Regions from separate parts of the Plantactinospora sp. CNZ321 genome, predicted to be linked through region 2. Evidence: riboswitches for the same ligand, from Rfam matches in the RefSeq annotation. Region 2 holds a riboswitch; the other holds the start of a gene.

Region 1 (6,249 bases), 2.4 Mb from region 2:
AGTTACGCAGCCCGTACGCCGAGATCCGGTCGCGCAGCGCGGCCCAGCGCCCGGTCTGCCGGCCGGTCACCCCCCACAGGTCGGGTTGCAGCTGCCCGGCCGCGGCCCGGGTCTGCGGGTACGCCGGATGGGCACCGAACCGCTCGGCCAGCCCGGCCGAGGTCTCCAGCGCGGTCAGGTAGATCTCCTCGGCGATCCGGGTGGAGAGTTCCCGCGCGGCCGGCGAGTCGAACGGCAGCCGCAGCGCGAAGAAGACGTCCTGCAACCCCATCACCCCGAGTCCGATCGGCCGCCACCGGGGGTTGCTCGCCGCCGCCTCCCGGCTCGGGTAGTAGTTGATGTCGATCACCCGGTCCAGGAAGGTCACCGCGGTCCGGACGGTCTCCCGCAGCCGTACCCAGTCGATGCCGTCCGGAACGGCGGGCACGACGCCGGGGTCGGCCGGGACGGCGGGCACGCCGCCGGGGTCGGCCGGGCCGGTCGCCAGGTGCGCGGCCAGGTTGACCGAGCCCAGGTTGCACACGGCGGTCTCGGTGTCGCCGGAGACCTCGATGATCTCGGTGCAGAGGTTGGAGAGGTGCACCACGTTGCCCGGCTCGGCGGTCTGGTTGCACAGCCGGTTCGAGGTGTCCTTGAAGGTCATCCAGCCGTTGCCGGTCTGGGCCAGCGTGCGCATCATCCGGCCGTAGAGGTCACGGGCCCGGACCTGGCGGACGTACCGGCCCTGCTCCTCGGCCGCGCGGTACGCCGCGTCGAACTCCGCGCCCCACAGGTCGGGCAGCTCCGGCACCTCGTCCGGGTCGAGCAGCGACCAGATCCCGTCCGCCTCGACCCGCCGCATGAACTCGTCCGGAACCCAGTTGGCCAGGTTCAGGTTGTGGGTACGCCGGGCCTCCTCGCCGGTGTTGTCCCGCAGGTGCAGGAACTCCTCGACGTCCGGATGCCACGGTTCGAGATAGACGCAGGCCGCGCCCTTGCGCCGACCGCCCTGGTTGACCGCCGCGACCGACGAGTCGAGGGTGCGCAGGAACGGGACGATGCCGTTGGACGTACCGTTGGTGCCCCGAATCAGCGCGCCCCGGGAGCGGATCCGGGACCACGAGATGCCGATCCCACCGGCGAACTTGGACAGCCGCGCCACCTGGGCGTACCGGTCGTAGATCGAGTCCAGTTCGTCGCGAGGCGAGTCGACCAGATAACAGGAGGACATCTGGGTGTGCCGGGTGCCGGAGTTGAACAGCGTCGGCGAGCTGGGCAGATACGCGAGCGAGGCCATCAGCCGGTAGAAGCCGATCGCCTCGTCCGGGGTCCGGGACAGCCCGCAGGCGACCCGGAGCAGCCAGTACTGCGGGGTCTCCAGCACCAGCCGGTCCACCGGATGCCGCAGCAGATACCGGTCGTAGACGGTACGCAGCCCGAAGTACTCGAAGCGCCGGTCGGCGGCAGGGTCGACGGCGTCGTCGAGTTCGCGGGCGTGGGCGCGGACGAACTCGGCCGTCTCGTCGCCGATCAGGCCGTGTCGGTGTCCGAGTCGGATCGACTCGCTGAACGTGTCGACACCCTGCCCCCGGACCTCCTGGTCGAGGTATCCGGCGAGCAGCCGGGCGGCCAGTCGGGAGTACTGCGGCTCCTCGCCGATCAGCTCGGCGGCGGTCCGCACGCAGAGCCGGTGCAGCTCGGCGGCGGTCGCTCCGTCGGGCAGGCCGTTGACCGCCCGGGTCGCCACCCGCACCGGGTCGACATCGGGCAGGTCGTCGGCCTGGTGCCGCACCGCCCGGGCGATCGTGGCGACGTCCGCCGGCGCGGTGACCCCGTCGCGGCCGCGTACCCGGGGCGGCCGGGCGTCCCGGCCGGGGCGGTGACCGCCGGTGTCCGACATCGTCGGCTGCTCGGCGTCTCGCGCCGCCGGCCTCGGCGGACAGCTCGGAGTTCCGCCCGTCCCGCTCGGCGTGGCCTCGGTGACCGTCACGACTCTCTCCTCGCGCACTCGACTCCTCCGGTCCGGACTACTCCGGTCCGGAGGAAGCCGCGCGGAGACGCCGACGGGCACGCGATGGCGTACGTCGGTGGCGTCGGCCGTCCCGCGCGGCCTCGGACCGCCGCGTACGGGCTCGTACGCGGCGCGCTGGCAGGTCTTCGGACTCGTGGGCGGTCCACCGGGTACCGGTGGTTCGCCTACTGGCCGTCGCTTCCCAGGCGGTCCGGTTCTCGGCCGGACGACCCAGTGCGTGATGACGGCGGTCGTTCCCACTCACCGCTGCGGGGCAGTCCCGGACTCCCACCGGGTTCCCTCTTGCCTCGACCGCCGGCGGCGGCCGAACCAGCTGCAGGCAACACCATATATAGGGATGGCCCGAAAGTCATACCCCAAGATGTCGTGTCGGCGTGTCGGCGTGCCTCACGGCCACACCCCGGCGTCACAATGACGGGTCGTCGCCCGTCCTGTCCGCGATGCCACCGTGGCCCCCGCCGACCCGTCGGTCCGGGTCGGCCCGATCCGATCCGACGACACGCGGAGACTTCCATGCACATCCTGATCACCGGGGCGACCGGGCGGCTGGGCCGGGTGCTCACCCCGGAACTGGCCCGGGCCGGGCACACCGTACGGGCTGCCAGCCGCGCTCCGGCGCCACTCGGAAAGACCGGCCCGGACCTGCCTGCGGAGGGCGGCGGCGAGGTGCGGCCGGTCCGGCTCGATCTGGTCACCGGAGCCGGACTACCGGCCGCGGTCGACGGCGTCGACACCGTCGTCCACCTGGCGTCCGCGCCCTACCAGCGCGGCTACACCCGTCAGGTCGACGTGGCCGGCACCCGCCGGCTGGTCGACGCGGCCGGCCGGGCCGGGGTACGACACCTGGTGTACCTGTCGATCGTCGGCGCCGACCGGGTGCCCTGGCCGTACTTCCGGATCAAGATCGAGGCCGAGGCGGCGGTCGCGGCCGGCCCGGTGCCGTGGACGGTACTCCGGGTCACCCAGTTCCACGAGTTCCTGGCCGAGGCGATGAGCCGGCTGGACCGGCTGCCGGTACTGCCCGTCGATCCGGGAATCACCGCGCAGCCGGTCGATGTTGCCGACGTCGCCGCGTACCTGCGGTGGCGGGTGACCGCCGCACCGGGCGGGGCGACCGAGGAGTTCGGCGGGCCGGCGGTACTGGACGCCGGAACGCTCGCCCGGGACTGGCTGGCGGCGCGACGGATCCGGCGCCGGCTGCTCCGGCTACCGGTGCCGGGGCGGCTCGGCCGCGCCTTCCGGGCGGGTGCGCTGGTCTCCCCCACCGGCGACCGGGGACGGATCACCTGGCAGGAGTACCTTTCCGGCAGGTCGGAACGGGCGGGGTAGCGCCCGGGTGGGCTCCGCAGGGTCCGGCGCCGGGTCGGCGGCAAAGCCGATCATGCGCCGGCGGCAGAGCGATCCGGCGGCGGGTACCTCCCAGACGTCGACGAAGCTCACCGAGCGGATCGATGCGATGATGTGGAGACCGGACGATTCCGCAGAGCGAGCGAAACTGAGGGCCCGGCACAATTCCGGTGAAAAACCCCGGACCCGGCCGGGCGCGTGGCGGGGAGACAGCGATGCACCACCCCTGGTAACGTCGGCGACACTCGGCGTCGAATCATGGATCTCCATGTTCCGTGCGGCGCCGCCCTTGTACCGGCAGGTGCTCGAACAGGGAGTTGTCACTGCCCACACGAGCCTCTCAGTTCTTCTCGCGTCGCGGGTGCACACCGTGCCGGGCCCGGTAGGTCGTCTCCGGGTTCCCGGCCACGTCCGCCCGGCTCAGGAGGTGACGGGATGACCAGTTCGGTCGACGTACGGGACGGCTATGCTCTCTCGCCGGTCCAGCGCGGCGTCCTCCGCCCAGCCTCCGAGGAGGTCGATCCGGCCTGCGACCTCGAACAGGTGCGCCTCGTCATCCGTGGCCGGCTGCGGGTCGCCGAGTTCCAGCAGGCGTGGCACCGGGTGATCGCCCGCCACGAGGTGCTGCGCACCGGGTTCGTCCGGCACCGGGTCGAGGAGCCTGTCCAGGTGGTCGCGGCGAAGGCGCCGCCACCCGAGTGGCACCTCGACGACCTGCGGGCCATCCGGGCCTGCCAGCGCCGACGCGGCCTTGCCGAGTTCCTCGCCGCCGACCGGGTCCGGGGCTTCACCCTGGACGCGCCGCCGCTGACCCGGTTCGCCCTGCTCCGCGTCTCCGAGACCGAGCACCTGCTGGTCTGGACGGCCCACCACCTGGTCGTCGACGGCTGGAGCCTGCCGATCCTGCTCCGCGAGGTGCTCGCCGAATACCAGGCGGCGATCGACGGCCGGGAGGTCGCGCTGCCGGCTCCGACGCCGTTCCGGGACCACGTGGCCCGGGCTGCCGCCCGTGACCTTGCCGAGGCGGAGGATTTCTGGCGCGCGGAGTTGTCCGACCGGCCCGTGCCCGGACCGCTGCAGAGCGATCCGCCGGCCTGGCGGGGAGAGCCGGCGGACGCGTTCGACGAATACACGTTCGAACTGACCGGCGAGGACACCTACCTGCTGCACGAGGCCATCGCTCCACAGCGGATCACGCTGGAGACGGCGATTCAGGGCTGCTGGGCGCGGCTACTCTCCGCCCGCGCCGGGACCGGCGACATCATCATCGGTTCGACGGTCGCCGGCCGGGGCGCCGGATCGGCCGCGGAGGCCCTGGTCGGTCCGCTGGCCAACACCGTGCCGGTCCGGGTCCGGATCCGGCCCGACCAACCGGTCGGAGTGTGGTTGCGCGGATTGCAGGCACGCCAGGCCCTGGCCCGCCCGTTCGACCACGTGCCGCCGGCACTGATCCGGTCCTGGGCCGGGCTGCCTGCCGGGGCGCCGCTGTTCGAGACCGTCCTCGACTTCGAGACCTATTCGATGGACAACGACCTGTTCACCGGTACGGCCGACGCGTCGATCCTCTCCGTACGCTTCGACGGCCGGTGGTCGGCGTCGCACCACCCGCTCAACCTGCTCGTCGTACCCGGCGAGCGGCTCGGCCTGCACGCCAGGTACGACCTGCGGCACCTCGATCCGGAGACGGTCGAGAGCCTGCTCACCGACCTCGCGCTCCTGCTCAGCCTGGTCGCCACGGATCCAGACCGGCCGGTTTCGGCGCTCCGCCCGCCGGACGACGAGCCCCTCCCCACCGGCTGACTCGGTGCCGGTGGGACCCCGGCGCCGTGCGGCGAGCCGGTCAACAGCAGGGCGACGGCCACGTGCAGAGCAATGGCCTTTTTCAACCTGGACCGCGCGGCGCTCATGCACCGCGTCCGACCTTGCGGTCCGTCGGACCGCAAGGGGAGGTTGAAAAAGGTTCAATGTGGACCACGGAGAACCGGGGCGCCGGTCAGGAATCGACCAGACCGAGAGCGGCGAGCCCACCGGTCAGGTCTGCGGCGGTGACCAGATGACGGAGGTTTCCCTGCTCACGTAGGTCGATCCGGCAGCCGGCAGGACCGAAGTGGACGGTCACCCGCTGCCCCGCATGGTGCGCGCCGAGCCGGCGCAGCATCGGCTCCGGGTCGGTGATCACCTCCGCCATCGACGCCTGCGGCACCGCGATCGGTTGCGCAGGGTCGTCCGGCACCGCCTCGGCCAGCACACTGCCCAGATAGTCGAGAGCGTAGGCGACCGCCCCGGCCAGGGTTGGCCGGCCCGCCGGCTCGACCTCCGGCGCCGTCGGGGCGGCGACAGTGATCTCGACGTACCAGCAGAGGCCCTGCACGCGCAGCGGGTCGTCGGCGTTGTGCCGGTTGTCGCGTACCGAGACGTCGACCGCCAGGCCGAGGCCGTGGGCGAGCCGGATCAGGTGGGCCAACGGCGGCACCTCGGGTGGGGCTGCCAGCACGATCAGCCGGCCGCCGGGTCGGCCCCGGCCGGCCTGGGCAAGATGCTGGGTCAGCGGCTCGACGCCGGTCACGTGCAGCGTGACGTACCCCTGGCGGAGGTCCTGGTCGACCGACCAACCACCGTCGGCCTCGGTGAGGTCCTCCGGTCGTACCCCGAAGGTGCTGGCGTGGGTGGCCAGCCGGAAGCGCTCGGGTAGCTGGACCACCGGCTTGCCGCCGGGTTGGGTCGCGACCAGCGGCGCGGGCGCGGCGTCGCCGGCCCGCCAGTTGAGGTGTACGACCTGGTGGTCCAGGTCAGTGAGGGTGACGACCAGCCCCTGGAAGATCCGGTGGCTGCCCAGGCAGGTGTGGCAGGTCAGCATCCCGGCGCGTAGCCCGGTGCCGAGGCAACTGTCG
Region 2 (6,249 bases):
CGGCTGGACGTGACCGGGTCGGCGGTGAAGAGGATGCCCGCCGCCCGGGGGAAGACCATCTGCTGTACGACCACGGCCATCTCGACCCCACGGTGGTCGATGCCGTTGCGCTGGCGGTAGGTCGCGGCCCGCTCGGTGAACAGCGAGGCCCAGCACCGGGTGACGTGCCGGAGGACCTCGGTCCGGCCTACGACGTTCAGGTAGCTGTCCTGCTGGCCGGCGAAGGAGGCCGTCGGCAGGTCCTCCGCCGTCGCGCTGGATCGGACGGCGTACCCGGCCTGCTCGCCGACCCTGTCCAGGGCGCGAGTGATCGCCGTCGCGAGATCGCCGGGGATGGCGATCCCTTCGATGGTCCGGCGGAGCTCCGCGCTGAGGGTGCGGACCGCCTCCCGGTCGTCCGGGTCGAGCTGCGACAGCCGGTCCAGCTGATCGTTCATCGACGGCGCTTCCGCCGCGATCCGCCGGAAGGCCGCCGTCGTCACGCAGAAGCCCGCCGGCACGCGGACACCGTCGATCCGGGACAGCTCGCCCAGGTGCGCGCCCTTGCCGCCGACGGCGGCCACCCGTGTCTGGTCAACCTCTTTCAGGTCCAACACGTACTGCTCGATCATGCGACACCTCCGGGGCAGCCGTGGGTGGTCGCACTGCACATTTCCGCAGGTTACGACCTCGGCCGACGATTCTGCGCCATGACCGGGGTCTTGCCGCAAGGCCCCCACTCCGCTATATGTTGAGAGTGGCGGGGAGCGGCATCCGCACCCGCTCGATCCGAGATTGGATCGGTTCGGGGTTCCTCGGCTCGGAGTCCCTCGGCTCGGAGTCCCTCCAATCACCGTCTGCGACGGTTCCGACGTGCTACCACCACCGACGTGTCACCACCACCGGCGCTTCCGGCGTCGAGCGGATCTCGTCGTCGAGCCCGTACGATGGCCGGTGGTGCTGGTTCGCCCCGCTCGCGAGGTCGGGGCGTCGTAAGAGGGAACCCGGTGTGAGACCGGGACTGCCCCGCAGCGGTGAGTGGGAACGACCGCCGTCATCGGAGCACTGGACCGACCTCGGTCTGGGAAGCGACGGCCAGTAGGCGACCATCCGTGGTCACGCCCGCGAGTCCGAAGACCTGCCCGCACCGCGCACACCGCCGGTGTGCGCCGTCGGCGGCCCCCCGGGAGGGCCGGGGCGGAAGCCGGTGCCCCACCGTGCCCTCCCCGCCACCGGGTGTCCGTCGGACGCTTCGAGGGAAGGAGCCTGTCAGGTGAGTACCGCATTCGGGCAGAGCACAGTACTCGGCTATCCGCGTATCGGCGCGGACCGGGAGTTGAAGAGGGCCGTCGAGGCCTACTGGGCCGGAGGGATCGACGCCGCCGCGCTGGAGGAGACGGCGGCGGGCCTGCGGGCCGAGGTGTGGCAGACGCTGCGTAACGCCCGGCTGGACGCCGTCCCGTCAAACACCTTCTCCTACTACGACCACGTGCTCGACACCGCCGTCGCCGTCGGCGCGGTCCCGGACCGGTTCCGCCGGCTCGGACTCTCCGAACTGGACACCTACTTCGCGATGGCGCGCGGTGTCGACGCCGAGCCCGCGCTGGAGCTGACGAAGTGGTTCGGCACCAATTACCACTACCTGGTGCCGGAGATCGACCCCGACACGGTCTTCACCGCCGATCCCGGCAAGGCGCTGCGCGAGTACGCCGAAGCCGCCGCCCTGGGCCTGCGCACCCGTCCGGTACTGGTCGGACCGGCCACGTTCCTGCTGCTGGCCAAGGGTGTCGACCCGTTCGCCCGGCTCGACGACCTGGTCGAGGCGTACGCCGAGATCCTCGGCGCGCTGGCCGGAGCCGGCGTCGGCTGGGTGCAACTGGACGAGCCCGCATACGTCGCCGACCGCAGCCCGGTGGAGATCGACGCGCTGCGGCGCGCGTACACCCGGCTCGGTGAGCTCGCACACCGGCCGGCGATCTTCGTCGCCAGCTACTTCGGTGAACTCGGCGACGCACTGCCCGCGCTGCTGGAAACCCCGGTCGAGGCGATCGGGCTGGACCTGGTCGCCGGGCCGGGCAACCTGGAACGGCTCGCCGCCGCCGGTCCGCTGCGCGGCAAGACCATCGTGGCCGGGCTGGTCGACGGGCACAACATCTGGCGTACTGACCTGCGCTCGGCGGTGGTCACCGGGGCGACCGTCGCCGGGCTGGCCGACCATGTCGCCGTATCCTCGTCCTGCTCGCTGCTGCACGTGCCGGTCGACCTCTCCGTCGAGACCGGCCTCGACCCGGAGCTGCACGCCCGGCTCGCGTTCGCCCGGCAGAAGGTCGACGAGGTGGTGCTGCTCGGCCGGGCCCTGCGCGACGGCTCCGCGCACCTGCCCGCACCGCTGCCGCCCGTCCCGGCGACGTGGCGCCACGACGGCGTTCGGGCCCGGCTTGCCGGGCTGCGCCCACAGGACCGGCAGCGGGGCGACTACGCCTCCCGGGCCGACCGCCAGCAGCGGCGGCTGAACCTGCCGGAGTTGCCGACCACCACCATCGGCTCGTTTCCGCAGACCGCCGAGCTGCGCAAGGCCCGCGCGGAGCTACGCGCCGGCACTCTCGACCAGGCCGGTTACACCGGGCGGATGCGTGCCGAGGTCGAGCGGGTCATCCGGCTCCAGGAGGATCTCGAGCTGGACGTGCTGGTGCACGGTGAACCGGAGCGCAACGACATGGTGCAGTACTTCGGCGAGCAGCTCGACGGGTTCGCCGCCACCGAACACGGCTGGGTCCAGTCGTACGGCTCCCGCTGCGTCCGGCCCCCGATCATCTACGGCGACGTCGCCCGTCGGGCACCGATGACCGTCGGTTGGTCGACCTACGCCCAGTCGCTGACGAGCAAGCCGGTCAAGGGAATGCTCACCGGTCCGGTCACGATCCTGGCCTGGTCGTTCGTCCGCACCGACCAACCTCTCGCCGACACGGCCGACCAGGTCGCGCTCGCGCTGCGCGACGAGTGCCACGACCTGGAGGTCGCCGGGATCAGGGTGATCCAGGTCGACGAGCCGGCCCTGCGGGAAACCCTGCCGCTGCGCCGGGCCGACCAGCAGGCGTACCTGGACTGGGCTGTCGGCGCGTTCCGGCTGGCGACCAGCGGCGTCGCCGACGACACCCAGATGCACACCCACCTCTGCTACTCCGAGTTCGGCGAGGTGATCACCGCGATCGACGCTCTCGACGCCGACGTGACGAGCATCGAGGCGTCCCGTTCCAAGATGGAGGTCCTCGACGACCTCGCCGCGATCGGCTACCGCCGGGGTGTCGGCCCGGGGGTGTGGGACATCCACTCACCGCGGGTGCCGCCCCGGGACGAGGTGGTCGAGGCGCTGCGCAGGGCCGTCGCGGCCGTGCCCGCGCACCGGCTCTGGGTCAACCCGGACTGCGGGCTGAAGACCCGTGGCTACCCCGAGGTCGAGGCGTCACTGCGCCACCTCGTCGCGGCCGCCGCCGAGGTCCGCGGAGACTGACGGCACCACGCCGGGCGGACTCCCGGTCGGGGTCCGCCCGGCGTGCCGCGCAGTGACGCTGCGCCAGGTCCGGCGGCGTGGGAGGGCGCAGGATGCGTACCCGGGCCGGTTCTCCCTCGGTGACCGGCGGCTGCGTCGGGGTGCCGACGCTCACCGTGGGTCGCCGATCGGCTTGACGGCGCGGCCCCGGATGTGGGGTGCGGCGGGGCTGCTCGGGCCGGTCGACGGGAACCGGAACCGGTGTAGGTCCTGGATGGCGAACCCGGCGGCGGTGATCGCGGCGGCGGTGTCCCGGCCGGTGCGACAGCCGGCGAACAGCAGCGGCCACAGCGTCGCGTCGGCCAGCCGCTGCATCCGACGCATGCCACCCGGATGCTCGGCGGCGACGTGCTCGAAGAAGCGCACCTCACCTCCTGGACGCAGCACCCGACGAAGCTCCAGGAGGGCCGCCGCCTGGTCGGGCACCGTGCAGAGCACGAGCGCGACGACGGCGGCGTCGAACTCGCCGTCGCCGCCCGGCAGCGCCGCCGCCAGGCCGTCGACCACGGTGACCCGAACCGGTGCTGTCCGCGCCGTCGTGGTCGCGCTCCTGCGCAGGTGGGGTTCGGGTTCGACGGCGACGACCTCGGTCACCTCGGGCGGGTAGTGGGCGAACATCCGTCCGTTGCCGGCGCCGACCTCGATGACCCGCCCGGACAGTCCGGTGACCAGGTCCCGGCGGTGGTCGGCGCCACCTGCACGGTCCATGACCACGCTGAGCCGTTCGTAGACCCGTGCGAACACCGGATGGGATACCGCTGGCATTGCCGACCTCCTGGCCCCGGGCCGGCAAGCGACAACCTGCCAGCGATCCGCTATCTTCATGGGGGAGGATATACATAGTGAATGGCATACACAATGTTTCGGTGCCGGACTGCGGCACGTTCACCGGCGCTCTCGAACGGGTCTTCGCCTTCGCCGTGACCGTCGAGCACTACATGCAGGCCGGTCTGGCCGCCCGTGGTCTGACCCGGGCCCGGGCGACCGTCATCTGGCACCTGCACCGGCAGGGCCCCGCCACCCAGCAGCAACTGGCCCGCACGATCGGGGTGACGGCCCGCAACATCACCGCACTCGTCGACGGGCTCGCCGAAGCGGGCTTTGTCCGCCGCGACCCGCACCCCGACGACCGTCGCGCCGTCCTCGTCCGACTCACCGACGCCGGCGAGGCCGTCACGGCGCAGCTCACCGCCGATTACCAGGCCGGCTCGGCGCGGTTGTTCACCGGTCTGCCGCCCGAGCAGGTCCGGCAGTTCCTCGCGATGATGGAGACGGTTGCCACCCGACTGTCGGCGAACCAACCCACGGGGGCGGCGACCACGTCGAAAATATGTTGACCGGTCTGTCGTATCGGGCGCCACGCAGGTCGTCTGCCTAATGAACGACCCGAGCCGCCAACACCGCGCAGGCTATACGCAACCGAGGAGCGACATGTCGACACCACCCGGACCCAACCCGATTCCCGACACGTACCGCCGGATCACCCCTTGCCTGGTCGTCCAGGGCGCCGCCAAGGCGCTGGACTTCTACGCGGCCGTCTTCGGTGCCACCGAACGGATGCGTTTCCCCGGCCCGGACGGCAGCGTCGCGCACGCCGAGATCGAGATCGGCGACGCCGTCGTCATCGTCGAGGACGAGGACCCGCAGCGCGGCACCACCGCACCGCCCGCCGGCGGGCTGGCCGGCACCCCGGTGTTCCAGTTCATCTACGTCGAGGATGTCGACGCCGTCGTTGCCAACGCCGTCGAGCGCGGTGCGACGCTGCACCGGGCACCGACGAACCAGTTCTACGGCGACCGGGACGCCTTCATCGTCGACCCGTTCGGGCACGCCTGGACCGTCGCCAGCCACGTCGAGGACGTCAGCCCGGAGGAGATGGCCCGGCGGATGACCGAGCTGTTCCAGTAGGAGACGAGGGCAACCATGAAGTACGTGCTGATGTTCGTCGAGACCGAACAGTTCGCCGCCGACCTCGCCGCCATGGACGAACCGGAGCGGGATCGCGCCTACGGCCGCGTCCAGCAGTGGTTCGCCGACCACAGCGACAAGATCACCCACCATCGGCACCTGCTGCCGGCCGAGACCGCGACCACCGTACGCCTCGGCAGTGGCGATCCGATGATCACCGACGGACCGTTCGTCGAAGGCAAGGAGGTCGTCTCCGGCTACGCCGAGATCGAGGTCGCCGACCTCGACGAGGCCCTGCGAATGGCGAAGTCGTGGCCCGCCTGCCCGCTCGTGGAGATCCGCCCGATCGCCTAATGACCGAACCGTCGCATGCCGAGCTGGCCCGCGTGGTGCGCGACCACGCGGGCCGGCTCGCCGCCGCCCTCGTGTCACTGGTCGGCGACTTCTCCGCCGCCGAAGACCTGGTCCAGGACGCCGTCGAAGCGGCACTGGCCCACTGGCCCCACGACGGCATCCCGGACCGGCCCGACGCCTGGCTCTACACCGTCGCCCGTCGGCGTGGCCTTGACCGCCTGCGCCGGGACCGCCGCGAGCAGACCAAACTCGCGCTGGTCGCCTGGCCGGCCGAACCGGAGCCGGACGACCGGTTACGGCTGATGTTCACCTGCTGCCACCCGGCGCTACCCCGCGCCGCGCAGGTCGCACTGACCCTGCGGGTGGTGTGCGGACTCACCACCGCCCAGATCGCCAAGGCGTTCCTCGTGCCCGAGACCACCGTCGCCCAGCGGATCACCCGGGCGAAAAGGAAAATA

The links. A riboswitch is a leader RNA that binds a small molecule or an ion and turns the genes downstream of it on or off. The one in region 2 is predicted to bind cobalamin.
Region 1: another riboswitch for cobalamin. It lies ahead of EV371_RS16165 (ribonucleoside-diphosphate reductase subunit alpha); the one in region 2 lies ahead of metE (5-methyltetrahydropteroyltriglutamate--homocysteine S-methyltransferase).

What each region holds. Positions count from the first base shown of each region.
Region 1 is NZ_SHKQ01000001.1:3,687,759-3,694,007, reverse strand. Features, by position in the region: gene EV371_RS16165 (ribonucleoside-diphosphate reductase subunit alpha) at 1-1,879, opposite strand, end outside; cobalamin riboswitch at 2,111-2,340, opposite strand; gene EV371_RS16160 (NAD(P)H-binding protein) at 2,525-3,340, shown strand; gene EV371_RS16155 (condensation domain-containing protein) at 3,794-5,158, shown strand; gene EV371_RS16150 (hypothetical protein) at 5,352-6,249, opposite strand, start outside.
Region 2 is NZ_SHKQ01000001.1:1,273,592-1,279,840, forward strand. Features, by position in the region: gene rph (rifamycin-inactivating phosphotransferase) at 1-611, opposite strand, end outside; cobalamin riboswitch at 924-1,139, shown strand; gene metE (5-methyltetrahydropteroyltriglutamate--homocysteine S-methyltransferase) at 1,253-3,490, shown strand; gene EV371_RS05540 (class I SAM-dependent methyltransferase) at 3,641-4,294, opposite strand; gene EV371_RS05545 (MarR family transcriptional regulator) at 4,372-4,866, shown strand; gene EV371_RS05550 (VOC family protein) at 4,961-5,437, shown strand; gene EV371_RS05555 (YciI family protein) at 5,453-5,791, shown strand; gene EV371_RS05560 (sigma-70 family RNA polymerase sigma factor) at 5,791-6,249, shown strand, end outside.